DNA from 4 places in the Mesorhizobium newzealandense genome. Region 4 is predicted to be linked to each of the others. Evidence: riboswitches for the same ligand, from Rfam matches in the RefSeq annotation. Region 4 holds a riboswitch; each other region holds the start of a gene.

Region 1 (7,624 bases), on a different contig from region 4:
GTCCCATAATTCCGGGATGGACCGGGCTGCTGCCTTTCGCAGTAAAGCCTTCAGCTTGGCGAAGGCCATCTCAATGGGGTTAAAGTCCGGGGAGTAGGGCGGAAGATAGCGAAGGGAAGCCCCCGCAGCCTCGATGATTTCGCGGACACCGACCACTTTATGAGCAGGCAGGTTGTCCATCACGACGACATCGTCGGGTTGAAGCGTCGGCACGAGGACGCGGCGCAAGTAGACCAGGAATGCTTCGCCATCCATGGCGCCGTCCAGGAGCCAGGGCGCGACGATCCCGTCGAGGCGCAGGCCGGCCGTGAAGGTCGTGGATTTCCAGTGCCCATGAGGAACAGCCGCCCGGCAACGCTGTCCACGCGCAGAGCGGCCTCGTAGCCGGGCCATCTTGGTATTGAGGCCACTTTCGTCGATGAAGATCAGGCGGCTCGGATCGAGATCGAGTTGGCCTTCGAACCACTCTTCCCGCGCTGCCAAAACATCCGGTCGCTGCTGTTCGGCCGCGTGCGCTGTCTTTTTTTGTACGTGATGCCACGCTTTGCGAAGAACGCATGGACCGTCGTCAGGCTGGCTTTGACCCCGCGCTCTGCCGCAAGGCGATCGACGATCTCGGCAAGCGTGATGTCCCGCTCATCGGTCTCGACCAAGGCGAGAATGAAAGTCTCGTGCGCGTCCAGCTTCGATACCTTCGGCTTGCCCTGCCGCCCAGGTTCCAGATTGCCGCTCGAACGCCAGGCCCGATACCATGCACCAGACGTCGATATCCCGATGGCAAACCGCCGTGCCGCTTCTCGGGTCGACAGGCCTGCCTCTATCGCCTCGATAACACGCGTCCGCAAATCCAGGCTGTAAGCTCGTGCCATGCCGCTGCTCCTTCCGCAAATCACTTCGATCAGGGAATCAGAACAAGCCGTTCACTGCAAACAAACGACTCCGATTAAGGGAAAACCGCTCTAGGTGGCTGGCGCACGAAGTGTGAAGGCCGGCAAGGTCTGCTGGCCCTATTCGGCCCTCGGCAATACATGTATGAAACGAGCCGACGTCATGGCAGGCGCAGACCGCACCAAGCTCGGTATTGAGGGTGTAATTGGATGTCGAGCAGGTTCGTCCGACCGGTGGTAGTGCAAGTTGGACGACATGACCGTGAGCGCGTCATTTTCGATGTGAACGACGCGGCCACGATTCTGCTCCGGAGCTTCCATGATCAGACGAAGAAGCGGAAACTGGCTATGGATGCATGCCTTCAGGTTCTGCGTGGCGAAGCCCACCCGCTGGTTGCCAGACGGGCTTTCGTTGTGGCGGCGTTAGAAGCGAAAATTCTGCGCAGTGATTGAGTTACAAGATTATAATAGCCTCAATTACTTCAACCCCCCCCGCAAGAGCAGTAACGCAGACAAATAGATCGAACGAACGCTTACTCTTGTAGCCGCGATACATAGCTGCGTATCGAGTGCTGCGCTCGTCGCGCAAGATTGATTCGTTGGATCATCCGCCAAGCTCAGGTTTGCGGCGGAGGTCTTTCCGGTTGGTGGAACGCAACCCTGTCGTCGCCGCCAGAAGGGCCGCATTGCTTCTCCGGCACGCCGTCGGCGCTGCCCCCCCCTGCGGATCTCCACGACGACGGGCTCGCCGTCGATGACCTGCATGAGGGCCTCTGGAGTTGTCGAAGAAGAAGCCGCCTCACGCACAAGCCGCAGGACATCGACCGCTTCGTGCCGCACCAGGCCAATGCCCGCATTTTTGATGCCGTAGGGAAAAACCTTGGCCTTGCCGATCGTGCTGTCGTCAAGACGATCGCCGAATACGGCAATTCTTCCGCCGCGACGATCCCGCTGACGCTGTCACTGGCCACCAGACGAAGCCATTTCGGCCTGGCGAAAAAGTTCTTCTGGCGGCGGCGGGAGCGGGCTTGAGCGGCGGCGCTGTCGTCGTTGGAATATAGCCGAGCGGTGGCCGCCCACGGGCCAAAACTGTCCGAGTGAGATGGATGGCCGGTCGACAGGCGCTTGACAAAGCGGCGCCGTCCCGTTCAACTCCAGACATTCACCAGGGGGGTCCCGACAAGGGGCTGAGATACTGCTGGCTTTCGCAGCGCAGTGACCCGTTGAACCTGATCCAGTTCATACTGGCGTAGGGACGGTGCAAGCGCTTTGCGGGAGTTTATGCCCGAAGACCTGTCTCGAGCAGGTCGGCCAAAGCGTCTTTTCATCCTTCCGGCACAGAACTGGGTCTCCAATGCAATGAGCAAAGGAGCCTCAAATGAATGCCTTGACCCCAGCGGTTTCCACGGGACCGCTGCCTGCCTCACGAAAAATCCACAAATCCGGCGTCCTCCATCCACAGATCAGGGTGCCGATGCGCGAAATCTCAGTCCATCCGACGGCGGGTGAACCGCCCGTGACGGTCTACGATCCATCTGGCCCATATACCGATGTGACGGTCGAGACGAGCATCGAGAAAGGCCTGGCGCGGCTTCGGCACGAATGGATCGCAGCGCGAGGCGATGTCGAAGCTTATGACGGCCGCCATGTCAGGCCGGAAGACAACGGCTTCGCCGTGGGCGAGCGTCTGACGCCGGAATTCCTCGTTCGCAACCGCCCGTTCAAGGGCAAGGCCGGCAAGGCGGTGACCCAGCTTGCCTATGCCCGCGCCGGCATCATCACGCCCGAAATGGAGTTCGTCGCCATCCGCGAGAACCTTGGCCGCGAGATCCTGCACGGCAAGCTGCAACGCGACGGCGAAGCCTTCGGCGCGAAGCTTCCCGATTTCGTCACGCCGGAATTCGTGCGCGACGAGGTGGCGCGCGGGCGCGCGATCATCCCCGCCAACATCAACCATCCCGAGAGCGAGCCGATGATCATCGGCCGCAATTTCCTGGTGAAGATCAATGCCAATATCGGCAATTCCGCCGTCACCTCCTCGATGGCCGAGGAAGTCGAAAAGATGGTCTGGGCGATCCGCTGGGGCGCCGACACGGTGATGGATCTGTCGACCGGCCGCAACATCCACAACATCCGCGAATGGATCGTGCGCAATTCGCCGGTGCCGATCGGCACCGTGCCGCTCTATCAGGCACTCGAAAAGGTCGGCGGCATCGCCGAGGACCTGACTTGGGAAGTCTATCGCGACACCCTGATCGAGCAGGCCGAGCAAGGCGTCGACTATTTCACCATCCATGCTGGCGTGAGGCTGCATTACATCCCGCTGACCGTTGACAGGGTCACGGGTATCGTCTCTCGCGGCGGTTCGATCATGGCCAAATGGTGCCTGCACCATCACCGGGAAAGCTTCCTCTACGAGCATTTCGCGGAGATCTGCGACATCTGTCGCGCCTATGACGTCTCCTTCTCGCTCGGCGATGGCCTTCGCCCCGGCTCGATCGCTGACGCCAACGACGCCGCGCAATTCGCCGAACTGGAAACGCTTGGCGAACTGACGAAGATCGCCTGGGCCAAGGACTGCCAGGTGATGATCGAGGGTCCGGGCCATGTCCCCATGCACAAGATCAAGCAGAACATGGACAAGCAACTCGCGATCTGCGGCGAGGCGCCGTTCTATACGCTCGGGCCGCTGACGACGGACATCGCCCCGGGCTATGACCACATCACGTCGGGCATCGGCGCCGCCATGATCGGCTGGTTCGGCACCGCCATGCTCTGCTATGTGACGCCGAAAGAGCACCTAGGCCTGCCCGACCGCGATGACGTCAAGACCGGCGTGATCACCTACAAGATAGCCGCGCATGCAGCGGATCTTGCCAAGGGCCATCCCGCGGCAAAGATCCGCGACGACGCGCTGTCGCGGGCGCGGTTCGAGTTCCGCTGGGAAGACCAGTTCAACCTGTCACTCGACCCAGAAACGGCGCGCTCGTTCCACGACGAGACCTTGCCGAAGCAGGCCCACAAGCTGGCGCATTTCTGCTCCATGTGCGGGCCGAAATTCTGCTCCATGCGCATCTCCCACGACATTCGTGCCGAAGCGCAGAAGGAAGGAATGGCGGCGATGGCGGAAAAATATCGCGATGGCGGCAATCTCTACATGCCGGTGAGCGACAGCGTGCCCAAAGGACCAGAGCCGTCATGAGGGTGCTGGTCAAAGGGGCCGGCGTCGCCGGCCTCACGGCGGCCTTCGAATTGGCCAGACGCGGCGCGGCGGTCACCGTCGCCGACGTCCGGCACGGCCGTGGAGGCAATGCATCGTGGTTCGCCGGCGGCATGCTGGCGCCGTGGTGCGAGCGCGAAAGCGCCGAGCAGCCGGTGCTGGATCTCGGACGCGGCGCCGCCGACTGGTGGGAGGCGGTGCTGCCTGGTCAGGTGACGCAGGCCGGAACACTGGTTGTGGCACCGCCGCGTGACAGCGGCGAGCTGGACCGCTTCGCCGGCCGCACCTCGGGCCATCGCTGGCTCGATGAAGCGGAAATCGCGCGGCTGGAGCCCGATCTCGCCGAGCGTTTCCGGCGTGGGCTGTTCTTCCCCGGCGAGGCGCATCTCGACCCGCGCCGGGCGATGGCGGCGCTTCACGACAAGCTTGTCGCGATGGGTGTCGACATCAGCTTCGCCACGGACGCGCGGCAGCTTCCCGGGTTCGAGCACGAGATCGACTGCACGGGAATGGCGGCGGACGACGGAAGGCTGCGCGGCGTGCGCGGCGAGATGATGATCCTGCACACGCCTGATATCGCGCTATCGCGCCCCGTGCGGCTGCTTCATCCGCGCTTTCCGCTATACACGGTACCGCGCGCCAACCATCGTTTCATGATCGGCGCGACGATGATCGAGAGCGACGGCGCTGGACCGGTCACGGTCCGCTCTATGATGGAGCTTCTGGGCACGGCCTGCGCGCTCCATCCAGCCTTCGGCGAGGCCGGTATCGTCGAGACCGGCGTCGGTGTTCGCCCGGCCTTCTCCGACAATCTGCCGCGTGTCGAAGCGCGTGGAAACACCGTCGCCATCAACGGGCTTTATCGCCATGGCTTTCTTCTCGCGCCAGCCATGGCGCGGCAGGCGGCCGAACTCGTCTTCGCTGACGAACCCATGGAGCTTGCCTGATGAAATTGACCGTAAACGGCGAAGCGCATGAGGTTGCCGCCACCACGCTGGCAGAGCTGCTTGCAGCGCTCGACTATGAGGGCGATTGGCTGGCGACGGCCGTCAACAGCGACCTCGTGCACAAAGCCCATCGGGCGGAGTTCCAGTTGAGCGACGGCGACTGGATCGAAATCCTCTCGCCGATGCAGGGAGGCTAGCATGTTCGAGCTTTTCGGGACGCCACTGTCCTCCCGGCTGCTTCTCGGCACGGCGCAATATCCTTCGCCGGCCATCCTTGCCGATGCGGTCAAGGCGTCGGGCACGTCAGTAGTGACCGTATCGTTGCGCCGTGAGATGGCGGGCGGCAGGGCCGGCGAAAAGTTCTGGTCGCTGATCCGCTCGCTCGGCACGAGAATCCTGCCCAACACTGCCGGCTGCCACTCCGTCAAGGAAGCGGTCATCACCGCGAAAATGGCGCGCGAAGTCTTCGGTACGAGCTGGATCAAGCTCGAAGTGATCGGCAACCACGACACGCTGCAGCCGGATGTGTTCGGCTTGGTCGAAGCCGCCGGCATCCTGGGCGAGGACGGATTTGTCGTATTCCCCTACACCACCGACGATCTCGTCGTTGCCGAGCGGTTGCTGGAGGCGGGCTGTAAGGTCCTGATGCCGTGGTGCGCGCCGATCGGCTCCGCGCTTGGGCCGATCAACATCACGGCGTTGCGCTCGATGCGCCAACATTTCCCCAACGTTCCTTTGATCGTGGATGCGGGGCTCGGACGGCCATCGCATGCGGCGATCGTCATGGAACTCGGCTTTGATGCCGTGCTGCTGAACACCGCGGTTGCCAAGGCGGCCGATTCGGTCGGCATGGCGCGCGCTTTCGGCAAGGCCGTCGATGCCGGACGGGAGGCTTTCATCGCGGGAATGCTCGAGCCGCGCGATGTCGCGGCACCATCGACGCCGACATTCGGCAGGGCGGTTTTGTCATGAAGCTCGATCCCTTCTACCTGATCGTCGACAGCGCCGCCTGGATCGAACGGCTGGTGCCGCTCGGCGTGAAGCTCGTCCAGCTTCGCATCAAGGACAGGGACGAGGACGAGCTGCGCGCCGAAATCCGCCGCGCGAACGATGTCTGCGCGGTCCATGGTTGCCAACTGATCGTCAACGATTATTGGCGACTTGCCATCGAGGAAGGCTGCGACTTCGTTCATCTCGGCCAGGAGGATTTGGCTGCGGCCGATTTGTTGGCGATCAAGTACGCCGGATTGAAGCTGGGGCTGTCGACCCACGATCATGCCGAACTGGAAACGGCGATGGCCGCCGAGCCTGACTACATCGCCCTCGGTCCCATCTATCCCACTACCCTGAAGAAGATGAAATGGGCGCCGCAGGGACTTGAACGGATCAGCGAATGGAAGTGCCAAGTCGCGCCGATTCCATTGGTCGCCATCGGCGGCCTCAATCCTGAGCGGATCGACGGCGTCTTCGAGGCCGGCGCCGACAGCGCCGCGGTGGTCACCGACATCACGCTGAATGCCGATCCCGAGGCACGCACGCGGGAATGGATTGAAAAGACAAAGAAATGGCGCTGAGGCGAGAACCGCATGTGCTTGTCGTTGGTGGGTCGGATTCCAGCGGGGGTGCCGGCATCGCACGCGATGTCGAGACGATCTCATCCATTGGCGTGCGCACCTGCCTTGCGGTGACCGCGGTGACAGTCCAGACGCACGAAGCCGTCATGGACATCCGTCATCTGCAACCCGGTCTGGTGGCCGACCAGATGCGGGCGGCACTTCAGGCCAACGAGGTGGCGGCCATCAAGATCGGCATGCTCGCGACCGCCGAGATCATCGCCGCCGCAGCCGCAGTGCTCCGCGAAAATCCGCAGGTGCCGGCAATACTCGATCCGGTGCTCGCCTCCACGTCGGGCCGGGCGCTCCTGGAAGCAGGCGCCATCGCTGCCATGAAGCGTGATCTGGTGCCGCTTTGCTGTCTGGTCACACCCAATCTCGTCGAGCTGGCGCTCCTTATCGGCGCCAAGCAAGCGGTCGACGAGGATGAAGCGGTCTGGCAAGGCCAGGAGCTCTTGGCCGCCGGCGCGCAGGCCATTCTGATCAAGGGCGGCCATGCAAAAGGACTTCGATCGACGGATATCCTGCTGCACTCCGGTCAAGAACCCATTCGCTTCGATGCGCCGCGCCTTGCAGTATCGATGCGCGGAACGGGTTGCATGCTGGCCAGCGCGATTGCGGCACATCTGGCGAATGCGAGGTCGCTTGAAGACAGTGTGGGCGAAGGCAAGCGGTTTGTGTTCGAGCAGCTTCAGAGGAATTCAACCGAATGACCGCAGCCCGCCTGCCGAGTTGAGGCCCGCCGCCGGCTCCGCCGTTTGCAATGGGGAGACCGATATCTGGCTCCGTCGGCAGCGAAGGAGGGTCAGGCAGCGGCTTGCTTCAACGCTTGAACCGAGCGTTGCGCCGACTCCACCTCGACATTGTCGATCAGCCGCGTCTGGCCGAGCCAGGCGGCGACGAGCAGCCGCGCCGGTCGACCCGGCGTGGCCATCAGGGCAAGATTATCGCCGGCGC
Region 2 (7,624 bases), on a different contig from region 4:
AGCCATTCGATCACCGAGAGATCGAGATGGTTTGTCGGCTCGTCGAGCAGCAGAATATCGGGCTCCGGCGCCATGACGCGGGCGAGGGCGGCGCGCCTGGCCTCGCCGCCGGAAAGATCGTTCGGCCGCTCCTCGCCCGACAGGCCGAGATGCTCCATCAAATAGCTGGCGCGATAGGGATCGTCGGCGGGGCCAAGTCCCGCCTCGACATAGGTGCGGACCGTTGCGAAACCCTCCATGTCGGGCATCTGCGGTAAATAGCGGACGGTCGCCGAGGGCTGGCGGAACACCTCGCCATCCTGCGGCTCGATCAGGCCGGCGGCGATCTTCAGCAGCGTCGACTTGCCGGACCCGTTGCGGCCGACCAAAGCGATCTTGTCGCCGGCCGACGCGGTCAAGGCGGCGCCATCAAGCAGCGGCGTGCCGCCGAAGGTCAGTTTTATCCCGTCGAGATTGAGAAGAGGCGGGGCCATGTCAGCTTTCAGGTAGGGGATAGGGGTGAGCGAGCAACAATGCGCGGCCATGGCCGAGCGTGATTTCGAGGTGACCCCTGACCTCGTTGGAGATGGTCAATGACGAGCCGAACGCCACCTTGACATGGTCGAGCGGCCATTTGGCGCCCGTGACAGTCAGGCCGGAAAGATCGGAAAAGCCGAGCACCGAAAACAGCGTGCCGTCGGCATAGTCGAAGCCGGCTTTCCCGTGCAGCAGCGGGACGCCTTCCTGGGCGCCGCTGCTCAGAAGCATCCTCGTTCCGGCCTCGGCCAGCCGCAGGGCGAGCGCCAGATGCAAGAAGGCGTGGTCGGCGCGCTTGCCGCCGAAGGCGCCGGCGAGCACCAGGCTGGTCGCGCCGCGCTCCAGCGCGGCGGCGATGGCCAGTTCGCCATCGGTCTTATCCTTCTCCGCCGGGAAGGTCCGGCGGGGTACGGCGGCGAGATCGTCCGGCAGGTTGGCGGGTACCGAATCGAAATCACCCACCCACAGTTCCGGGACTAGACCCAGCAGCCGCGCATAACCGATGCCGGCGTCGGCGGCGATGACGCGGGAGCCTTCGACCTGGCGGTCGAGCCGGGGCGTGCGGATGAGATCGCCGCCAAGTAGGATGGTGAATGTGCTCATATCGTGTGGCCCTTACCAGCCCGGCACGGGAAACGGAAGGCCGGCAAACTCCCACTTGCGTGGGGGATCGGCCGGGCCTATGTGTCGAAACGCTCTAACGGGGTGCCGGACGCGATCTTCGCGGACCGGCTGAGAGGCAAAGTCGCCAACCCGCTGAACCTGATCCGGTTTGTACCGGCGGAGGGATTAGACGTTTCGGACAGTCCGACGCCTCAATTCCTTTCAATTCGAACGAAGGAGGCGCCGATGCGCACGCTTTTATACTCTCTTGTCTCCGCGATGGCTGTGGTCCTGTCCGGGCCGGCCTTGGCCAAGGACAAGCTCACCATCTACACTTATGAGAGCTTCACCGCCGACTGGGGTCCGGGTCCAGTGGTGAAGAAGGAATTCGAGGCCGAATGCGGCTGCGATGTCGACTTCGTCTCGGTCGCCGATGGCGTCGCGCTGCTCAACCGCGTCAGGCTGGAAGGCGCATCGACCAAGGCTGACATCGTGCTCGGCCTCGACACCAATCTGACCGCCGATGCCAAGGCCACAGGCCTGTTTGCGCCGCATGGCGCCGTGTCCGGTGTCAATGTGCCGGGCGGCTGGAGCGACGACATTTTCGTACCTTTCGACTATGGCTATTTCGCCGTCGTCTACGACACCGAGAAGCTGAAGAACCCGCCGAAGAGCCTGAAGGACCTAGTCGAAGGCAGCGCCGACGACAAGATCGTCATCCAGGATCCGCGTACCTCGACGCCGGGCCTCGGCCTGCTGTTGTGGGTGAAGTCGGTCTATGGCGACAAGGCGCCGGAGGCTTGGGCGAAGCTCAAGGCGAAGGTGCTGACCGTGACGCCTGGCTGGAGCGAGGCCTACGGCCTGTTCACCAAGGGGGAGGCGCCGATGGTGCTGTCCTACACCACCTCACCTGCCTATCACATGGTCGCCGAGAACACCGAGCGCTACCAGGCAGCGTCGTTCGAAGAGGGCGAGTATCTGCAGATCGAGGTCGCCGGCATCACCACGACAGGGGCCAAGAATCCGCTGGCGGAAAAGTTCATGGCCTTCATGACCGGACCGAAATTCCAGGATGCCATCCCCGAGACCAACTGGATGTTCCCGGCCGGCAAGACCGACAAGCCGCTCAACCCTGCCTTCGACAAACTGGTCAAGCCGACCAAGACCTTGCTGTTCAGCTCCGAAGAGGTCGCCGCCAACCGCAAGGCCTGGGTGGATGAATGGCTGGCGGTGATGAGCAAATGAGAGCGCGTTTCACCCTCCCCCTCGTGGGGAGGGTCGATCCGCGTAGCGGAGCGGGGTGGGGGCTGCAACCTTGAAGACGGCCTCACCCCCACCCCGGCCAGCAGATGCCGCTTCGCGACATCCACTTGCCGACCCTCCCCACAAGGGGGAGGGTCGAAGACGCCCGTCCTCTGACACCCGCATCAGCGCCGGCATCATCGCGCTTGCCGCCATCGCGCTGCTGATCGGCGGTGCGTTTGCCGGACTGCTCATCGAAGGCGCTCACGATTTCTCCGGCGCCTGGGCTGCCTTCGATCCCTATCTCCTCCGCGTCGTTCGCTTCACTTTGTGGCAGGCCGTACTCTCGACGCTGCTTTCGGTGGTGCCGGCACTGTTCGTGGCGCGCGCGCTGTCGCGGCATCCGCGCTTCCTTGGCCGCGCCTTCATCCTGCAGCTGTTCGCCGTGCCGCTGGCGCTGCCGGCCATCGTCGCGGCACTCGGCATTCTGGCGCTTTATGGCCGCGCCGGCTATTTCGCCGGCGTGTTCAGCGTGATCGGCGGTGGAGACTGGCCGGGCATCTATGGCCTGTCGGGCATCCTCGTCGCCCATGTCTTCTTCAACCTGCCGCTCAGCGTGCGGCTGTTCCTCGAGGCACTGCAGACCATTCCCGCCGATCAGTGGCGGCTGGCGAGCCAACTCGGCATGGGGGCGCGGCCGGCGTTCCGGCTGATCGAATGGCCAACGCTGCGTGCGGCGTTACCGGGTGTCGCCGGGCTTGTCTTCATGCTCTGCATCACCTCGTTCACGATCGTGCTGACGCTCGGCGGCGGTCCGGCCGCGACGACGCTCGAAGTCGGCATCTACCAGGCGCTGCGCTTCGATTTCGATCCCGCGCGCGCTGTGACGCTGACGCTGCTGCAGATTGCCCTGACGTTTGCTGTCGTGCTGGCCCTGACGCGGCTTGGCGCCAATGTGGTCGGCGACACCAATCTGCCGGTTGCACCTCGCCGATACCTCTCCGTCAATGGGACCGAGACCTTGCTGAACGTCGTGCTCATCGTTCTGACGCTGCTGTTCGTTGCCGGACCGATGGTCGCCACGGTGATGGCCGGACTTGGCGCCGATCTCGGCCGGCTGGCCGGCGAGGTTGCCGTGCGGCAGGCGACGCTGACCAGTGCGGTGCTCGCCTTCCTATCGGCGCTGCTTTCCGTGACGTTGTCGCTGGCGCTGACCATGGCGCGCCGGGCGTTGGCGCTGAACCGCCGAACTGCTCCCAAGACAATGCTGGAACACGCCACCGATACCGGCGCCGGTTTTGTCCTCGTTGTGCCGCCGATCGTCGTCGGCGCCGGCTGGTTCCTGTTGCTGCGCCATGTCGGCGATGTCTTTGCCATCGCCCCGGTCATGGTCGTCACCGTCAACGCGGTGATGGCGATGCCGTTCGCGCTGCGCGCTGTCCGTCCCGCCTATGATGCGGCGAGCGAGCGTCACGAGCGGCTCTGTGCGCAGCTCGGCATTGTGGGCTGGAGCCGGTTGATGCTGGTCGACTGGCCGTCGCTGCGGCGGCCGCTCGCTACCGCCTTTGCTTTCGCCATGGCGCTGTCGCTCGGCGACCTCGGCGTCATCGCGCTGTTCGGCAGTGATTCCGTGCAGACATTGCCCTACCTTCTCCTGGCGCGCATGGGCAGTTACCGCACGCAGGACGCCGCCGGCCTGGCGCTGCTGCTCGGCCTCGTCTGCCTCGCATTGATCGTAGCCGCACACTGGCTGGGAAGGGAGAAGAACCGGGATGCCTGACGGGGCGGCCAGCAGGTCTGAAAAGGGCGCTCCGGTGCGGCTGGACCAGGTGTCGTTCAGCTATGGCGAGGCGCCGCTCGTTTTCGACGTCGATTTCGCCGCGGCGAAAATCACAGCCATCATGGGGCCGAGCGGTTCTGGCAAGTCGACGCTGCTCAACCTGGTGGCCGGCTTCGAGACGCCGCAGTCGGGCCGCCTGCTGATCGGCGGGGCCGATGTCAACGCCGAGCCGCCGTCAGCGCGACCGGTGTCGATGGTGTTCCAGGAAAACAACCTCTTTGCCCATCTCTCCGTCGAGCAGAATGTCGGGCTCGGCCGCTCGCCATCCTTGCAGCTGACCGAAGCGGACCGCGCCGCGATCGCCGGGGCGCTCGAACGCACCGGCCTTGCCGGCAAGGAAAAGCGCCTGCCGCGTGAACTCTCCGGCGGTGAACGCCAGCGAGTCGCCCTGGCCCGGGTCCTGGTGCGCGATCGGCCGGTGCTCCTGCTCGACGAACCCTTCGCCTCGCTCGGCCCGGCGCTGCGCGACGACATGCTGGATCTGGTCGCCGCAGTGCACGCCGAACGCGGCATGACGGTGCTGTTCGTCACCCACCAGCCGGAGGATGCCCGCCGCATCGGCGACCACGTGGTGTTTCTGGACAATGGCGTTGTCGCGGCGACCGGCAAGGCGGATGATTTCTTCACCGGGGCTGGCCCGGAAGCGTTCCGGCGCTATGTCGGTGCAAGCGCCGGGGATGCCGTATCACGAGATGTTGCCCGGAAGCGGACATAATTTACGGTCAAACCGGCTCCAGGCGATGTGGCGCTTGCTTGCCATGGCTGGAGGAGTGTGGCTAGGTCCGCCTTACCGGTCCGGCACAGGCCGTGATTTGCCTGCAGTACCCGCCGCCCGCCCCGAGGGACGTGCGACGGATGCTGCAGCAGTTTGAGATAGCGCATGACATGTTCCGAAGATCGCCCCCGATTTTCGTGGTCATGCGCCGGGACCCGAAAGGAAGCCGTTCTGGCGATCGGCGTTGACAGACTACGAATGAATCCGCTGGCGCGCTTTCTCGCGCTGGCTGGCTTTGCCGTGGCGCTGGCGAGCTGCCAGATGTTCACGCCACCCGAGGTTCAGGAATCCGGCTTCCAGCCTTCCGACAGGCCGATCACGGTCGACAATGTCGCCGCCAACAGCAAGCTTGCCGAACTCGCCAAGGCGCAGCATCCGCGCATCCTGGCCACCTATGGCGGCGAATATTCCGATCCCAAGCTCGAGCGCATGGTCGCCAAGGTGGTCGGCAATCTGACCGTCGTGTCGGCCAACCCGACGCAGACCTATCGCATCACCATCTTGAATTCGCCCAACGTCAACGCCTTCGCGCTGCCGGGCGGGTATCTCTACATCACGCGTGGCCTGCTGGCGCTGGCCAATGATTCGGCTGAGCTGGCCGCGGTCATCGCGCATGAGATGGGCCACGTCACCGCCAATCACGGCCTGCAGCGCCAGCAGCTGGAGGCCGAGGAAGGCCTGGCGACCAAGGTGGTTTCCGATGTGCTGGGCGACAGCCCGACCGCCAAGGCGGCGCTGATCCGCGGCAAACTCAGGCTGGCGCAGTTCTCGCGCAACCAGGAGCTGGAGGCCGACGCCATCGGCATCAAGTCGATCGGCGAAGCCGGCTACGATCCTTTCGCCGCCGGCCGCTTCCTGCAGTCGATGTCGGCCTATACCGACTTCCGCTCGATCAGTGGCGCCACTGACGCCAGCCTCGACTTCCTGGCCACCCACCCCAACACCCCGCAGCGCATCGATCTGGCGCAGCGCCATGCCCGCCAGTTCGGCGCACCCGGCGTCGGCACACGCGACCGCGATTCCTTCCTCGCCGGCATAGACGGCCTGCTCTATGGCGACACGCCTGAGGAGGGCTATGTGCGCGGCGAAACCTTCCTCCATCCGGGCCTTGGCGTGTCCTTCTCGGTGCCACAGGGCTTCATCATCGACAATTCGGCCGCGGCTGTGACCGCAACCGGGCCTGGCGACATGGCGATCCGCTTCGACGGCGTCTCCATCGACAAGAACCGCGCGCTCACCGACTATATCCGCAGCGGTTGGGTGGCTGGCCTCGAAGACAGCAGCGTCAAGCAGGAGACGATCAACGGCAATGAGGCGGCGACCGCGCATGCCGGCGCCGAAGGTTGGCAGTTCGACATCGCGGTGATCCGCGCCGGCGGCCAGGTCTACCGGTTGCTGACCGCGGCACCATCCGCCAGCACCTCGCTGGATACCGTGGCGCGTTCGGTCAGCGGATCGTTCCGTATCCTCAGCGCGGCGGAAAAGGCGGCCCTGAAGCCGCTGCATATCCGCGTCGTCACCGTTCAGCCCGGCCAGACGATGGGTTCGCTGTCCGCCCAGATGGTTGGTGTTGACCGCAAGCTCGACCTGTTCCGCGTGCTCAATGCGCTGTCGCCGGGTGCCGCGGTGTCGGCCGGCGACAAGGTCAAGATCGTCACCGACAAGTAAGACGCATGCCGCCGGTCAGGCGGCAGTCGCCAGAAATTCCGGGTTCTGCTTCACCAGCGCGACCTTGAGCTTTTCCATGGCGCGCGCCTCGATCTGGCGGACACGTTCCTTGGAGATGCCAAGCGTCTCGCCAAGCGCTTCCAGCGTCGCACCCTCGTCGTTCAGCCGGCGTTCCTCGATGATCCTCAGCTCACGCGCGTTGAGCGCGCGAAGCGCTTCCCTTAGCCAGAGCGAGCGGCGTGCGACATCGATCTTGTCGCCGACGATCTCGTCGGGCAGCGGATCGTCGGAGACCAGGAAATCCATCCGCTCGGTCGAACCCGCGTCATCGGCAATCGGCATGTTGAGCGAGGAGTCAGGCGCCGACAGCCGCGAATCCATCATCGCCACGTCAGCCTCGGAGACGCCGAGTGCCTCCGACACTTCGCGATAGAGCGTTGCGTTGGACAGTGGTTCGGCGCCGTTGGCCAGCCGCGCGCGCAAGCGTCGAAGGTTGAAGAACAGCGCCTTCTGCGCCGAGCTGGTGCCGCCGCGCACGATCGACCAGTTGCGCAGGATGTAGTCCTGCATCGAGGCGCGGATCCACCACGTCGCGTAGGTCGAAAACCGCACCTCGCGCTCGGGCTCGAAGCGGGCGGCGGCTTCAAGCAGGCCGACATGACCTTCCTGGATCAGATCGCCGAGCGGCAGGCCGTAGTGGCGGAATTTGGAGGCCATGGAAATGACCAGCCGCATATGGGCAACCGTGATGCTGTGCAGCGCGTTCTGGTCGTTGTCCTCTTTCCAGAGCAATGCCAGCCGATGTTCTTCGTCACGTTCGAGGTAGGGAGCCCTCATTGCCGCGCGGACCATGATCCGTCCTGCCGTGTCTTCCATCATGAGGCGCTCCCTGGGTCAGGCGATGCGGATGACTTTGCAAACTTGGCAGGCGCCCGGGTTGAAATCGCAGCGTCGTGCCCTAGAAAATCCAAAACGTGCCA
Region 3 (7,624 bases), on a different contig from region 4:
ACCTGCCACTTCGTCCGGCCGGGCTGGAAGCTGCCGGTTCGCGAGAAGGCGGTTTCGTAAGTTCACAGTTCCCGGTTCCGCCGGACATGCCGTTCGACGAGGTGGTCGAGCGGCATCGTGCGCTTTGCTCCGAATTTCAAGCGAGTTATAAGAAAAATGCGAAAACTTTATAACTGTCGGACTGGCGCCACCTTCATCTGCCACGGAGGTAATCCATCGGGGCAGGGAACGGGCTGCGGGAGTTTTCAAGCCTGCTGCGTCGGATAGAGCGTCAGGATGTTGACGTTGACCCTTGGCGGCTGCAAGACTGCGTAGAGCATGGCGGCGGCGATGTCCTCGCTCTCCAGCTGCTCCATGTCGCCCAACCTTTGCTCGACCGCCAGCCGCACATCGTCGCGCATGTTGGCGGTGAACTCGGTCCTGACCGCGCCGGGTTCGATCACGGTGACGCGTATGCCGTCCTTGCCGATTTCGCGGCGCAGCGATTCCGCCATGGCGCTGGCCGCATGCTTGGTGCCGGAATAGACCACCGATGGATGGATGTAGCGGCCGGTGCCCGACGAGACGATGACGATGTGGCCTGTTTTCTGCCGTTTCATCGCCGGCAGCGCCGCGTTGATCGTGTAGAGCAGACCCAGAATGTTGATATCGACCATTTCCCGGCATTCGCCGGTGGTGGTGTTCTGGAAAGGGGCGGCGACGCCGATACCGGCAACATTGAACAGCATGTCCAGCCGGCCATAGTCTTCCAGCACGCGCCGGACCATGGTGGTTGCCTGCGCTTCGTCGGTGATGTCGGCCTCGATGGCCAAGGCTTCGCCGCCGTTGTCGCGGATGCGTGTGGCCAGATCGTCGAGCCGCTGCCGGCGCCGCGCCGCGATGGCAACGACCGCGCCTTGTTCCGCGAGCGTCAGTGCGGATGCCGCGCCAATGCCGGAGGAGGCACCAGTCACCAGGGCGATTTTTCCGTTAAGTTTCAGCATGCTCGTTGCTCCTGCTCAGAGGGAAATTCAAAGGGGTTCGGTGCCGGGCCTATCGTGTTCGGCGTCCGAGACATGTCCCTCAAGCTAGGCGGCAGACGCTCTATGGAAAATGCGATAGAATACTATCACACTCATTGAGGAATCCGGCATAATGCGGGGCAGTGACTATGCGGAGCTGAAGGCCTTTGCCGCTGTCGTCGCGCATGGCAGCTTCGCCCATGCGGCTGAAGATCTCCGGATTTCGGCGTCGACGCTCAGCCAGACGATCCGTCAGCTCGAAGCGCGGCTTGGCCTGCGCCTGCTCAACCGCACGACCCGCAGCCTCTCGCTGACCGAAGCCGGCGCGCGCCTGCATGCGCGCTTCGCGCCGGCCATGGCCGAGATGGAGGCGGCGGTCGGCGATGCGACCGCCTTGCGCGACACGCCGGCCGGCATCTTGCGCGTCCATATGCCAAGCGTTGCCGCCGCCACCTATCTGGAGCCGGTGCTCGGCCGTTTTCACCAGGCATGGCCGGACATCGTGCTCGATGTGACGATCGACGATGCGGCCATCGATATTGTCGAGGCCGGCTATGACGTCAGCGCCAGGCTAGGGGAATTTCTCGAAGCCGACATGGTCGCCGTGGCGCTTGGCGGCATGCAGCGCCAGCTCGCCGTGGCCTCGCCGGATTACATCGCCCGTTGCGGATCGCCGTCGGAACCGACCGATCTGCTCCAGCACCGCTGCATCAATTGGCGCCGGCCGGGCAGTGCTGGCCTCTATCCCTGGGAATTCGCCAGGGACGGCCAATGGTTCTCGGTCGCGGTCAACGGCCCGCTTGTCGTCTCCAGCCGCGACATGGGGATTGCCGCCGCCGTGCAGGGTGTCGGCATCGCCTTCTGGGCGGAAGATCTCGTGCGCCCGCTGATCGATGCCGGCAAGCTGGTGTCGCTGCTGGATGAATGGTGCGCGACCTTTCCCGGCTGGTTCCTCTGCTATCAGAAGCAGCGTCATACGCCGCCGGCCGTGCGCGCCTTCGTCGATTTCCTGCGCCATGGTCGCCAGACGCTGCCAGATGGTTGAGCGTTTGTCGTTCCAGCGGCCCGGGTTTCGGTCGCGGCAGCGAAGGTTCCCGACAGAACTCCGCTCCGCCAGCATCGACGGTTTCCGCTCAGGCCCGGGCCTGGCGCAATGCTTTTGGCGCAGCGCGCCGAAAAAACGGCTTTCGCTTCAGCTCGAATGGTGCTTTAACCCGCGCATCCACAGGGGTGCTCCGTACGGTCGGGGCTGAGACGGGGGCGGCAAGCCCACAGACCCTAGAAGCTGATCTGGGTAATACCAGCGGAGCGAGGCGGGCGATGTTTTCAGGCGCACAGATTTCCCTATATCCCATGGCCGACGATTTCGTCGGCGTCATCCTTGGCGCGCTGGGCGCGCTCGATCCCTACCGCGATCGGCTCCGGATCGAGACCGACGACATCTCGACCTTGCTGGTCGGGCCGCCCGAAGTGCTGTTTCCGGCGATGCGGGACCTGTTCGTGGCGGCGGCACGCAGCGGCAAACATTGCGTGCTGTCGGCTGCCATCTCGCGCGGTTGCCCCGGCGAGCCGGATGATCCGATCTGCAGCTCCGATGCGCTTGGCGGACCTGCCGGGCCACTCGGCCCGCGCAAGGACGCGGCAATCGCGGCAGTGCGCGGCGCGGCCGCCACCGGCCAGCCGGCGGCAGCGCAGTTCTCGCTCTATGTGATGGGCACCGACGACCACATGGACGAGATCTACGGCTGCATCGATTTTCTCAAGCAGTCCGGCGTCTATGAGCGCTCGAAGCATTTCTGCACGAAATTGCGCGGCGATGCCGGCGCGATCTTTTCGGCGCTCGACGAGGCCTTTTGCCGCTTCGGGCCCGGCGCCGGCCACGTAACCCTCGACGTCACGGTCTCGGCCAACAGCCCGTCGGCCGTCTGAGCCAGCCGCGCTTTCGCGCGACCCCGTCAAAGGTTATGTCCGTGGCCTCACCATCAGTCGCTTCGCGTCCGATCGCGAGCCTTCTTGTCAAGGCAGCACCAGCCGTGATCTCGGTCGGGCTGCTGCTGCTGGCGTGGCAGCTTTACGCCACCTGTTCCGGCATCAAGCCGACGACGCTGCCGACGCCGTCGCGCGTCTTCGAGCAGGCGATGCTCAATCGCGAGGCGCTGGTCGACAATGCCATTCCCACCATCCGCGCCACGCTGATCGGCTTTGCCTTTTCGCTCGGCGCTGCTTTTGCGCTGTCGATGCTGGTCGATTTCTTCCGGCCGCTGCGGCGTGCGCTGTTTCCCGTCTTCATCGTCAGCCAGACCTTGCCGCTGGTGGCGATCGCACCGCTGGTGGTGCTGTGGTTCGGCTTCGGGCTGACGCCCAAGATCATGCTGGTGGCGCTGGTCACCTTCTTTCCGATGCTGGTGGCACTGGTCGAGGGCTACGAGGCGACGGAGACCGAGATCGGCCAGATGCTGCGCGCCATGGGGGCAGGGCGCTGGCGCGTCTTCGTGCTGGCGCGGCTGCCCTCGGCGCTGCCCTATTTCTTCGCTGGCCTGAGGATCTCCATCACATATGCCGTGGTCGGCGCCATCTTCGCCGAATATGCCGGTGCGGCGAAGGGGCTGGGCATCTACATGCTCAACGCCAAGAACAATTTCCGCCCCGATCTGGTGCTGGCCGCCGTCGGTGTCAGCGCCGCGCTGACACTTGTCCTGTTCGGGTTGACGGTGCTGCTGCAGCGCCTTGTCATGCCCTGGGAACGGGCTGCAGGCACGGGGCCGCGGCAATGAGCAGGCTCGAACTGCGGCATGTGCGCAAGGCGTTCGGCGGGCTCGACGTGCTCACCGACATTTCGCTAAGCGTCGGCGCCGGTGAATTCGTCTCCATCCTCGGTCCGTCGGGCGCCGGCAAGTCGACGCTGTTCCAGCTTCTGACCGGCGGGCAGCACGGCGAGGGCGAGATGTTCTTCGATGGCGCACCGCTCGACGACCACGGCAGGCATTTCGCCTTCATGCCGCAGCGTGACGCGCTGATGCCGTGGCGACGCATCCTCGACAACACGACACTCGGGCTCGAAGTGCAAGGCATCAGGCGCAAGGCGGCGCGGGCGCGCGTCGCGCCGCTGTTTGCCGAATTCGGGCTTGCCGGCTTCGAGCGGCATTTTCCGGCGCAGTTGTCGGGCGGCATGCGCCAGCGCGCGGCGCTTTTGCGCACCGTGGTGCAGGAGCGCGACATGCTGTTGCTCGACGAACCGTTCGGCGCGCTCGACGCATTGACCCGCACCGCCATGCAACGCTGGCTGGAACAGATGTGGCGGCACCACCGCTGGACGGCGCTCCTGATCACCCACGATGTGCGCGAAGCCGTGTTCCTGTCCGACCGCATCTATGTGTTGTCGGCGCGCCCGGCCCGCATCGTCCGCGAAATCAAGGTGCCGCTGCCGCGGCCGCGCGATCCGACCGGAGTGGCCGCGCTGCAGGCAAGCACGCTTGAAACCGAGATTCTCGACATCATCCTCAACCCCGGGCCCAACCCCCACCCATCCAAAGGATACGATCATGACTGACTTGACGCGCCGGCAAGCCTTGTTGCTGACCCTTGCCACGGGTGTTCCGCTCATTGCCGGAACGGGGCGGGCTCAAGCGCAATCGGCGGCACAAAAGGTCACCGTCGCACTCGACTGGACGGTCAACACCAACCACATCGGGCTGTTCGTCGCCCGCGACAAAGGCTTCTATTCCGAAGCCGGACTCGAGGTCGATATCCTGCCCTACAGCGATACTGGGGCCGGCACGCTTGTCGCCAACCGCGTCGCCGATTTCGGCATCAACGGCACCATCAGCCTCTTCACCCAGAAAACCGCCGGCGCTGACCTGAAGGGTGTCTATGCCGTGGTGCAATCCGAAACCGGCCGGCTGGTGTTCAATGCGGCGCGCAGCGAGATCAAAAGCCCGAGAGACCTTGACGGCCTGACCTATGGCGGCTTCGGCAGTGCCTGGGAAAACGCGCTGATCGGCACCATCATCCGCCACGATGGCGGCAAGGGCAAATTCGAGACGGTGACGCTCGGCACTTCGGCCTATGAGGCGCTGGCCAACGGTTCGGTCGATTTCACGCTGGAGGTCTCGACCTGGGAAGGTGTCGAAGCCGAGTTGAAAGGCGTCAAGCAGCGCAGCTTCATCTATGCCGACCATGGCGTGCCTGACGAGCACACGACGCTGATCTCTTCGAGCGAAGCCTATCTCCAGGCAAACCCCAAACCTGCGGCCGCCTTCGTCCAGGCGACGCGGCGCGGCTACCAGTTCGCCGTCGACCATCCCGATGCGGCAGCCGCACTTCTGATCGCCGCCAACAAGGACGCGCTGACCAATCCGGCACTGATCGAGGCCTCGCTGAAGGCACTGATCGACGGCCATTACCTGCGCAGCCAAAGCGGCGCCATCGGCACCATGGATCCGGCCCGGATGGACGCGATCGGCAACTACCTCTTCGCGTCCGGCATCTTGCGCGATGCCGACGGCAAGGTTCTAACGCAACGTCCGAATTTCGCGGGGTATTTCAGCAATGCATGTCTGGAGTAGGGGGCCAATCTGCCTTCGAAACTTCGGCGAAAATGGCTGGCCAGTCGAAGGGGCACGTGTGGCGTGACAGCTCCCCGTCAGACACGCAGATCAGCAGATCTCGGCTAATTCCGGGCGATCTCATAGAGCAGAGCGGTTTTGATGTGTCGCCCGGGCTCACCCTGCAGCGACAGAGCGGATATATATAGTTTCGCGACTGCCGGGCAGAGACCTTCGAATTCCGGGCTGACATTGGCAATACATTCATCTCGGCCGGAGTGCCGCCAGCGTTGATGAAAGCGTCGGCCAGCAGCGACCAGTCTTCATCGCTAGCGGAAGCAGCCGGCAGACTGCCATTCTTCGCTGCGCCGAAGGCGTGGAACAGGGTGGCGCCGATCTTGTCCATGTCACTCAGGAAATCCTGGTCGGGTGTGCTGAGCGCGCCCGGCCCCCCGCGAAGGTAGTTGTTGCAGATGGCAGCCGTTCCCCGCGCCATGACATGGTTGAGCATGGCCAATTGTGCACGCAACGCCTCAGCGGCGTTGCTGTCCGGAGCCGAGGACAGCAGCGATGCGTGTCTTTGCCTGGAGGCCGGCGACCGCCATCCTGCTCGCCTTTCGCACTTGCTCCACGTTTCCAAGTCTGGCCACGGCCGCGATCTTTTCCACGACGACGTCATAGTCGTCCGGGAACTCTTGTTTGATTGCCTTGAGGATTTGGCTTCCTTGGCTCTCAATCTGTTCGCTTACCTGAGCCGTGGTCAGCGTCTTCGGATCGGGCGAGCCCGCCACTGTCTGGTAGAGATATTTACTGCCGGCAAAGCCGAGCGCCCAGGGCAATACCTTTACCGCAACAAAGGACAAAGCGGCGACCGCCGCCATGCCCAAGCCTTTCCAAGCGTCATCTGGCAACCCTCCCGAGCCTTGTCTCTATTTCGCCCCGAGGCTCATCGCTTTCTTGCGGTCGGCCTCGGCGCGCTTGTGGTTGCCCTTGGCGTCCCACGCCCTGCTTCGCACTTCGTAGGCGGCGGCGAAATCCGGTTTGAGCTTTATCGTCCGGCTCAAATCGGCGATCGCTCCGTCATAATCCGCCTTGCTGATCCGAATCACGCCTCGGCCCAAATAGGCAAAGGGATTCTTGCGATCGAGGGTGAGCGCCTTTTCGAAATCACGTAATGCTGCAACGTCCTCATGCCTGCCCATCAATATGAGGCCCCGATCGGCATAGACCCTTGCGTCCTTGGTATTGAGACTGATGGCTTTTCCGTAGTCAGCAAGCGCCCCGTCGTAATCTCTTTGGAAACTACGGTTCTGACCACGGTCGTAATAGGTATCGGCAAAATTTGGATTGAGCGTGATTGCCTGGCTGTAATCGGCGACGGCATGAGCGTATTCGCCCTTGGATCCCCAGGCCATCGCTCGGGCCAGATAGGCGTCGTGGAATGCCGGAAAGAGCGCAATCGCCTTGTCGTAAAGCGCTATGGCGCCGTCATAGTCGTCCCTATCGAGCAGTGTCCAGCCCTTGCTGAATGCCTGCGCGGCTGGCGAAGCGCTACTTGGCTTGATCGCCTCCTCGCTAGCCTGGCCAGCGGCTTCGTCTGATATTTTTGAGGCGTTCGCCTTCGCCGTCACCGCCAGCTTGCGGCCTTTGCGGGCGATGGCCAGCTTTGGGTCGAGCTTGAGCGCCTGGTCGTAGTCGGCAATGGCTTGATCGTAATCGCCCTTGGCGAACCAGGCGCTGCCGCGCCCGAAATAGGCAGGCGCGTAGCCGGGCTCGATTTCGGCCGCGCGATTGTAGTCGGCGATGGCGCGATCCAATTGGTCCTTCTTGCTCCAGGCAATGGCGCGGCCGAGGTAAGCGTCGAAATAGGCCGGATAGAGCTCGATCACTTTGCCATAGTCGTCGATGGCTCCATCATAATCACCCTTCCCGGCGCGCGACATTCCTCGCCCGACATAGGCGGCGGCCTTCCTTGGATCGAGCGCGATCGCGCGGCTGTACTCGGCAATGGCGCGATCGTATTTCCGCTTTCCATAGAAGGTATAGCCGCGATCCATGAAGGCCTTGAGGTTCTTCGGA
Region 4 (7,624 bases):
CGGATGGCGAGCAGGCCCATCGACACCGCCCAGTCGCAATAGGCAAGCGCGCGGTCGCGCACCGCCTCATGCGTCAGCAGCGGCTTCAGTTCGCCCCACAGCGAAATGCCTTCGAGCAGCGTGCCCGACGCGTTGATGCGCGGAATGCCGTAGGAGAGCGTTGCATCCATGTGGAAATGCGGGTCGACGAAGGGCGGCGAGACCAGATTGCCACTGGCATCGATCGTCGTGCCGGCAGCGACGTCGAGCCTGCCGCGCTTCAGCTGCGAGACCACCAACGACCGCCTGGAGCGCGCGCACTTCTGCACCTGGTGGGGGCTGACAATGCGCCGGGATGATTATGCGGCTGCGGCCATCGAGGATCTCTACCTCCTGCACGAAATCTGGCACGCCGCGCACATGCCCTTCATTCCGGGTATCGGATTCGAGGCTTTCCACGGCAAGATGGAGCGCAACGAACTCGAAGCGAGCGTGGCTTCCGAACTGCTGGTTTATTTCAAGATAGATGGGCTGAGAGAAAGCGCGTTTCCTCATCCCATTTACGCAGACCGATTTCTGAACGATCCGGCCATGCGGCTTCTGTGGCGCGAAAATGAAGTCGTCGCCACCAACACACTGCTCGAAGCGCGCCGGAACGTCATGTATTCCAAACCCGAAGGGACATGGACCTGAGCGAGCGCTGGATTCGCAGATTCACCATGCAAAACCGGCAATGGTCGATCGTCTGGCCGATCGCTATCTCGAGATCGAGGACCATATGTATCGCTTCCAGCAGATGGCTCTCGGTGGCGACAGGATGGGAGCCGCCGACTTCACGCCGACTGGATCGAAGCCGAGGCCGCCACGGATACGGTGGACCACGTTCCTTTCCGCGACCAGGCGCTGCTGTTTTCCACCATCTATTGGGCCAATCGCGCAAAGTATGATGCCGCGCTGGCGGTGCAGCGAGCGAGCCAGCACGCACGGCGCCCCGAATAGGCGCGATCCGACTGCTGGAGGAGAACACGACCGGCGCCTGAAAGCGGCCGCCCATCCCGAGGCCATGCATGCCGCCCAAAAGTGGCCCCGGTTTTGGGGCAACGGCATGCACATAGAAATCGTCACATCCGCATTGCGGAATTCAGGCGCTCGATCATGGTCAGGGCGTGCTGCTTCTTGTCGAGATTGTAGGTGTCGGTCTCGGATATGGCGTCCAGCGCCTCATGCCAGGTGTCCGACAGCGTTTTGGCCCGGGCGAGATCGCCGGCCAAGGCAGCCCGGCTTGCGCGTCCGATAAAAGGTCGAGCGCCCGGCGGTTGAAGATCTCGAACTGGATCGCCAGGTCGCGGCCGGCGACAGCCTCGGCAAGGCGAAACGCGCCGCCGACATCGCCCTTTCTTGCCGCCACCAGGGCATCGAGCGTCGAGGCGATCTCCAGCCCGCCATACTGCGTCAACAGGATCGCGCTGCGCGCGCTGCCCCCTGCCCGCTCGGCCAGCGCTGCCCGCGCCGCCGGATCGTTTGGCGGTGGCGGTTCGGCGGTTTCCAGCACCGCCATCAGGTCGTCGGCATCGAGCGGTGTCAGCCGCACCACCTGGCAGCGCGACCGGATCGTCGGCAGCAGGCTGCCCGGCGCATGGACGATCAGGATGAACAGCGTTCGTGCCGGCGGCTCCTCGAGATTCTTCAGCAAGGCATTGGCGGCATTGGCGTTCATGTCGTCGGCCGGATCGACGATGACGACCCGGTAGCTGCCGTCATGCGAGGTCAGTGACAGGAAGCGGCTGACCTTGCGGATTTCGTCGACGGTGACGACAGTCTTGAAGCTCTTGGTCTTGTCGTTGAGCGGACGGGTCAGATGCAGCACCGAAGGATGCGCGCCGGTGGCGATCTGGCGAAACAGCGACGAAGCCGGATCGGGAATGGCAAGGCTTTCGGGCGCCTGCGCGAAGTCCGGGTGCCGCAAGAGATGAGCGCAAGGTGGAAGGCGAGCGTGGCCTTGCCGATGCCGACCGGTCCGGAGAAGATAAGCGCATGCGGCAGCTTTCCCGCACTATAGGCGGCCGTCAGCATCTCCGCGGCCTGCCGGTGTCCGACCAGACGTGGTGTCTCGGATGGCTCTGGCACGCCGTCCAGCGTATCGTGCTGCTCCGGTGCGATGCGCTCGAAGATCATGCCGGCGTTACCTGCCTGTTGCGCGTCGGCGTTCTTGCCTCCAGGGCCGCGAACACGGCGGCGGTGACGACATTCTCGACCGTATCGGGATCGGCGGCTGCGTCGACGACGATGCAGCGTTCCGGCTCGGCCGCGGCGATCGCCAGAAACGCCTCTCGGCGGGCCTGATGGATCGCCAGCGTCTCCTTCTCGAAGCGATCGGCGGTTGCTTCGGTGCCGCGCCGCAGCGTTGCGCGCCTGAGGCCTTCCGCCGGATCGATGTCGAAGATCAACGTCATGTCGGGCATCATGCCGTTGATGGCGACCTGCTCCAGCGTATCCATGAACGCGGGGTCGATACCGCCGGTGACGCCCTGGTAGACGCGTGAGGAATCCAGGAAGCGGTCGCAAAGCACGATGGTGCCACGCTCGACCGCCGGCCGGATGACCTGCTCGACATGGTCGGAGCGCGCGGCGGCGAAAAGCAGCGCCTCCATCTTCGGCCCGAATGGTTCGGCGGCGCCCGAAAGCAGCACATGCCTGACCGCCTCGGCGCCCGGCGAGCCGCCTGGTTCACGGGTGAGCAGGACATCATATCGCTTGGCGCGCATCTTCCTGGCCAGCCGCTCGATCTGCGTCGACTTGCCTGCTCCTTCGCCGCCTTCGAAGGTGATGAAAATCCGCGCGCCAATCGAAAAGCCTCTGCCATGCTTGCGGGTGTTATAGCGCTCTAGATAGTCCGCGTCGGGGGAAACGTCTATGCCGTCGGCGCTAGCGCAGCCAGCCGACCGCCAGTTCCTTGACGGCGTCGAGCGCGCGTTGCGGCAATGTGCGACGCCGATCGACTCGGCGGCGAAAAGCGGCGTCTCCTGGCTCAGCGTGTCGCCAATCCAGACGCGCAGCGCACCCACCGGCTGTCCTTCCTCCACAGGTGCTGCAACCGGGCCGTTGTAGACGATCTTGGCCGTCAGCTTGTCGCGGTTGGTGATCGGCAGGAAGATCTCGATCGGGCCCCTGGCCTTCAGCGTCACCCCGGATTTGGCGCCGCCAAAAACCTCGGCTTCGCCGACCACCTCGTCCTTGGCGAAGATTTCGGTCTTCTCGAAAGAGCGAACACCCAGTCGAGCAGCTTTCGCGCCTCTTCAGCACGTTCCTTGTCGCTGGCCAGTCCGCTCATCGCCGCGATCACCCGCGTGCCATTGTGACTGACCGAACCGACGATGCCGAAGCCTGAGGCCTCGCTCGCGCCGACAGCCAGGCCCGTCGGCGCCGATGTCCATCGCCAGCAGCGGATTGCGGTTCCGCTGCGAGACCAGCACCCTCATGACGGCTCTGGTCCTTTGGGCACGCTGTCGCTCACCGGCATGTAGAGATTGCCGCCATCGCGATATTTTTCCGCCATCGCCGCCATTCCTTCCTTCTGCGCTTCGGCACGATGTCGTGGGAGATGCGCATGGAGCAGAATTTCGGCCCGCACATGGAGCAGAAATGCGCCAGCTTGTGGGCCTGCTTCGGCAAGGTCTCGTCGTGGAACGAGCGCGCCGTTTCTGGGTCGAGTGACAGGTTGAACTGGTCTTCCCAGCGGAACTCGAACCGCGCCCGCGACAGCGCGTCGTCGCGGATCTTTGCCGCGGGATGGGCCCTTGGCAAGATCCGCTGCATGCGCGGCTATCTTGTAGGTGATCACGCCGGTCTTGACGTCATCGCGGTCGGGCAGGCCTAGGTGCTCTTTCGGCGTCACATAGCAGAGCATGGCGGTGCCGAACCAGCCGATCATGGCGGCGCCGATGCCCGACGTGATGTGGTCATAGCCCGGGGCGATGTCCGTCGTCAGCGGCCCGAGCGTATAGAACGGCGCCTCGCCGCAGATCGCGAGTTGCTTGTCCATGTTCTGCTTGATCTTGTGCATGGGGACATGGCCCGGACCCTCGATCATCACCTGGCAGTCCTTGGCCCAGGCGATCTTCGTCAGTTCGCCAAGCGTTTCCAGTTCGGCGAATTGCGCGGCGTCGTTGGCGTCAGCGATCGAGCCGGGGCGAAGGCCATCGCCGAGCGAGAAGGAGACGTCATAGGCGCGACAGATGTCGCAGATCTCCGCGAAATGCTCGTAGAGGAAGCTTTCCCGGTGATGGTGCAGGCACCATTTGGCCATGATCGACCGCCGCGAGAGACGATACCCGTGACCCTGTCAACGGTCAGCGGGATGTAATGCAGCCTCACGCCAGCATGGATGGTGAAATAGTCGACGCCTTGCTCGGCCTGCTCGATCAGGGTGTCGCGATAGACTTCCCAAGTCAGGTCCTCGGCGATGCCGCCGACCTTTTCGAGTGCCTGATAGAGCGGCACGGTGCCGATCGGCACCGGCGAATTGCGCACGATCCATTCGCGGATGTTGTGGATGTTGCGGCCGGTCGACAGATCCATCACCGTGTCGGCGCCCCAGCGGATCGCCCAGACCATCTTTTCGACTTCCTCGGCCATCGAGGAGGTGACGGCGGAATTGCCGATATTGGCATTGATCTTCACCAGGAAATTGCGGCCGATGATCATCGGCTCGCTCTCGGGATGGTTGATGTTGGCGGGGATGATCGCGCGCCCGCGCGCCACCTCGTCGCGCACGAATTCCGGCGTGACGAAATCGGGAAGCTTCGCGCCGAAGGCTTCGCCGTCGCGTTGCAGCTTGCCGTGCAGGATCTCGCGGCCAAGGTTCTCGCGGATGGCGACGAACTCCATTTCGGGCGTGATGATGCCGGCGCGGGCATAGGCAAGCTGGGTCACCGCCTTGCCGGCCTTGCCCTTGAACGGGCGGTTGCGAACGAGGAATTCCGGCGTCAGACGCTCGCCCACGGCGAAGCCGTTGTCTTCCGGCCTGACATGGCGGCCGTCATAAGCTTCGACATCGCCTCGCGCTGCGATCCATTCGTGCCGAAGCCGCGCCAGGCCTTTCTCGATGCTCGTCTCGACCGTCACATCGGTATATGGGCCAGATGGATCGTAGACCGTCACGGGCGGTTCACCCGCCGTCGGATGGACTGAGATTTCGCGCATCGGCACCCTGATCTGTGGATGGAGGACGCCGGATTTGTGGATTTTTCGTGAGGCAGGCAGCGGTCCCGTGGAAACCGCTGGGGTCAAGGCATTCATTGAGGCTCCTTTGCTCATTGCATTGGAGACCCAGTTCTGTGCCGGAAGGATGAAAAGACGCTTTGGCCGACCTGCTCGAGACAGGTCTTCGGGCATAAACTCCCGCAAAGCGCTTGCACCGTCCCTACGCCAGTATGAACTGGATCAGGTTCAACGGGTCACTGCGCTGCGAAAGCCAGCAGTATCTCAGCCCCTTGTCGGGACCCCCCTGGTGAATGTCTGGAGTTGAACGGGACGGCGCCGCTTTGTCAAGCGCCTGTCGACCGGCCATCCATCTCACTCGGACAGTTTTGGCCCGTGGGCGGCCACCGCTCGGCTATATTCCAACGACGACAGCGCCGCCGCTCAAGCCCGCTCCCGCCGCCGCCAGAAGAACTTTTTCGCCAGGCCGAAATGGCTTCGTCTGGTGGCCAGTGACAGCGTCAGCGGGATCGTCGCGGCGGAAGAATTGCCGTATTCGGCGATCGTCTTGACGACAGCACGATCGGCAAGGCCAAGGTTTTTCCCTACGGCATCAAAAATGCGGGCATTGGCCTGGTGCGGCACGAAGCGGTCGATGTCCTGCGGCTTGTGCGTGAGGCGGCTTCTTCTTCGACAACTCCAGAGGCCCTCATGCAGGTCATCGACGGCGAGCCCGTCGTCGTGGAGATCCGCAGGGGGGCAGCGCCGACGGCGTGCCGGAGAAGCAATGCGGCCCTTCTGGCGGCGACGACAGGGTTGCGTTCCACCAACCGGAAAGACCCTCCGCCGCAAACCTGAGCTTGGCGGATGATCCAACGAATCAATCTTGCGCGACGAGCGCAGCACTCGATACGCAGCTATGTATCGCGGCTACAAGAGTAAGCGTTCGTTCGATCTATTTGTCTGCGTTACTGCTCTTGCGGGGGGGGTTGAAGTAATTGAGGCTATTATAATCTTGTAACTCAATCACTGCGCAGAATTTTCGCTTCTAACGCCGCCACAACGAAAGCCCGTCTGGCAACCAGCGGGTGGGCTTCGCCACGCAGAACCTGAAGGCATGCATCCATAGCCAGTTTCCGCTTCTTCGTCTGATCATGGAAGCTCCGGAGCAGAATCGTGGCCGCGTCGTTCACATCGAAAATGACGCGCTCACGGTCATGTCGTCCAACTTGCACTACCACCGGTCGGACGAACCTGCTCGACATCCAATTACACCCTCAATACCGAGCTTGGTGCGGTCTGCGCCTGCCATGACGTCGGCTCGTTTCATACATGTATTGCCGAGGGCCGAATAGGGCCAGCAGACCTTGCCGGCCTTCACACTTCGTGCGCCAGCCACCTAGAGCGGTTTTCCCTTAATCGGAGTCGTTTGTTTGCAGTGAACGGCTTGTTCTGATTCCCTGATCGAAGTGATTTGCGGAAGGAGCAGCGGCATGGCACGAGCTTACAGCCTGGATTTGCGGACGCGTGTTATCGAGGCGATAGAGGCAGGCCTGTCGACCCGAGAAGCGGCACGGCGGTTTGCCATCGGGATATCGACGTCTGGTGCATGGTATCGGGCCTGGCGTTCGAGCGGCAATCTGGAACCTGGGCGGCAGGGCAAGCCGAAGGTATCGAAGCTGGACGCGCACGAGACTTTCATTCTCGCCTTGGTCGAGACCGATGAGCGGGACATCACGCTTGCCGAGATCGTCGATCGCCTTGCGGCAGAGCGCGGGGGTCAAAGCCAGCCTGACGACGGTCCATGCGTTCTTCGCAAAGCGTGGCATCACGTACAAAAAAAGACAGCGCACGCGGCCGAACAGCAGCGACCGGATGTTTTGGCAGCGCGGGAAGAGTGGTTCGAAGGCCAACTCGATCTCGATCCGAGCCGCCTGATCTTCATCGACGAAAGTGGCCTCAATACCAAGATGGCCCGGCTACGAGGCCGCTCTGCGCGTGGACAGCGTTGCCGGGCGGCTGTTCCTCATGGGCACTGGAAATCCACGACCTTCACGCCGGCCTGCGCCTCGACGGGATCGTCGCGCCCTGGCTCCTGGACGGCGCCATGGATGGCGAAGCATTCCTGGTCTACTTGCGCCGCGTCCTCGTGCCGACGCTTCAACCCGACGATGTCGTCGTGATGGACAACCTGCCTGCTCATAAAGTGGTCGGTGTCCGCGAAATCATCGAGGCTGCGGGGGCTTCCCTTCGCTATCTTCCGCCCTACTCCCCGGACTTTAACCCATTGAGATGGCCTTCGCCAAGCTGAAGGCTTTACTGCGAAAGGCAGCAGCCCGGTCCATCCCGGAATTATGGGACGCCGTGGCCGTCGCCATCGATCGTTTCCACCCAAAGAATGCGAAAACCTGTTCGCCCACGCCGGCTACGATGCCTAACCGTGATT

Evidence for each region. A riboswitch is a leader RNA that binds a small molecule or an ion and turns the genes downstream of it on or off. The one in region 4 is predicted to bind thiamine pyrophosphate.
Region 1: linked by a shared signal. The riboswitch ahead of thiC (phosphomethylpyrimidine synthase ThiC) and the one ahead of thiC (phosphomethylpyrimidine synthase ThiC) in region 4 are both predicted to bind thiamine pyrophosphate.
Region 2: linked by a shared signal. The riboswitch ahead of thiB (thiamine ABC transporter substrate binding subunit) and the one ahead of thiC (phosphomethylpyrimidine synthase ThiC) in region 4 are both predicted to bind thiamine pyrophosphate.
Region 3: linked by a shared signal. The riboswitch ahead of ACFSOZ_RS29110 (YkoF family thiamine/hydroxymethylpyrimidine-binding protein) and the one ahead of thiC (phosphomethylpyrimidine synthase ThiC) in region 4 are both predicted to bind thiamine pyrophosphate.

Annotation. Positions count from the first base shown of each region.
Region 1 covers NZ_JBHUGZ010000012.1:241,945-249,568, forward strand. Annotated here, with positions in the region: one part of gene ACFSOZ_RS17625 (IS630 family transposase) at 1-525, opposite strand, end outside; one part of gene ACFSOZ_RS17625 (IS630 family transposase) at 528-869, opposite strand; gene ACFSOZ_RS17630 (DUF982 domain-containing protein) at 1,098-1,340, shown strand; partial or broken gene ACFSOZ_RS17635 (3-oxoacyl-[acyl-carrier-protein] synthase III C-terminal domain-containing protein) at 1,695-1,948, shown strand; TPP riboswitch at 2,045-2,161, shown strand; gene thiC (phosphomethylpyrimidine synthase ThiC) at 2,266-4,089, shown strand; gene thiO (glycine oxidase ThiO) at 4,086-5,054, shown strand; gene thiS (sulfur carrier protein ThiS) at 5,054-5,251, shown strand; gene ACFSOZ_RS17655 (thiazole synthase) at 5,253-6,026, shown strand; gene ACFSOZ_RS17660 (thiamine phosphate synthase) at 6,023-6,628, shown strand; gene ACFSOZ_RS17665 (hydroxymethylpyrimidine/phosphomethylpyrimidine kinase) at 6,619-7,380, shown strand; gene panC (pantoate--beta-alanine ligase) at 7,473-7,624, opposite strand, start outside.
Region 2 covers NZ_JBHUGZ010000005.1:21,054-28,677, forward strand. Annotated here, with positions in the region: gene ACFSOZ_RS07255 (ABC-F family ATP-binding cassette domain-containing protein) at 1-473, opposite strand, end outside; gene ACFSOZ_RS07260 (thiamine diphosphokinase) at 475-1,119, opposite strand; TPP riboswitch at 1,208-1,322, shown strand; gene thiB (thiamine ABC transporter substrate binding subunit) at 1,366-2,364, shown strand; gene thiP (thiamine/thiamine pyrophosphate ABC transporter permease) at 2,546-4,141, shown strand; gene thiQ (thiamine ABC transporter ATP-binding protein) at 4,134-4,916, shown strand; gene ACFSOZ_RS07280 (M48 family metalloprotease) at 5,175-6,644, shown strand; gene ACFSOZ_RS07285 (RNA polymerase factor sigma-32) at 6,660-7,523, opposite strand.
Region 3 covers NZ_JBHUGZ010000019.1:146,624-154,247, reverse strand. Annotated here, with positions in the region: gene msrA (peptide-methionine (S)-S-oxide reductase MsrA) at 1-60, shown strand, start outside; gene ACFSOZ_RS29120 (SDR family oxidoreductase) at 246-983, opposite strand; gene ACFSOZ_RS29115 (LysR family transcriptional regulator) at 1,135-2,046, shown strand; TPP riboswitch at 2,218-2,331, shown strand; gene ACFSOZ_RS29110 (YkoF family thiamine/hydroxymethylpyrimidine-binding protein) at 2,322-2,930, shown strand; gene ACFSOZ_RS29105 (ABC transporter permease) at 2,966-3,775, shown strand; gene ACFSOZ_RS29100 (ABC transporter ATP-binding protein) at 3,772-4,551, shown strand; gene ACFSOZ_RS29095 (ABC transporter substrate-binding protein) at 4,544-5,566, shown strand; gene ACFSOZ_RS29090 (hypothetical protein) at 5,544-6,062, opposite strand; gene ACFSOZ_RS29085 (hypothetical protein) at 6,079-6,426, opposite strand; gene ACFSOZ_RS29080 (tetratricopeptide repeat protein) at 6,475-7,624, opposite strand, start outside.
Region 4 covers NZ_JBHUGZ010000004.1:3,468-11,091, forward strand. Annotated here, with positions in the region: partial or broken gene ACFSOZ_RS07090 (amidohydrolase family protein) at 1-236, opposite strand, end outside; gene ACFSOZ_RS07095 (hypothetical protein) at 325-672, shown strand; gene ACFSOZ_RS07100 (hypothetical protein) at 853-978, shown strand; partial or broken gene ACFSOZ_RS07105 (DNA polymerase III subunit delta') at 1,101-2,154, opposite strand; gene tmk (dTMP kinase) at 2,151-2,825, opposite strand; partial or broken gene ACFSOZ_RS07115 (D-alanyl-D-alanine carboxypeptidase family protein) at 2,905-3,446, opposite strand; partial or broken gene thiC (phosphomethylpyrimidine synthase ThiC) at 3,455-5,277, opposite strand; TPP riboswitch at 5,381-5,497, opposite strand; partial or broken gene ACFSOZ_RS07125 (3-oxoacyl-[acyl-carrier-protein] synthase III C-terminal domain-containing protein) at 5,594-5,847, opposite strand; gene ACFSOZ_RS07130 (DUF982 domain-containing protein) at 6,201-6,443, opposite strand; partial or broken gene ACFSOZ_RS07135 (IS630 family transposase) at 6,672-7,616, shown strand.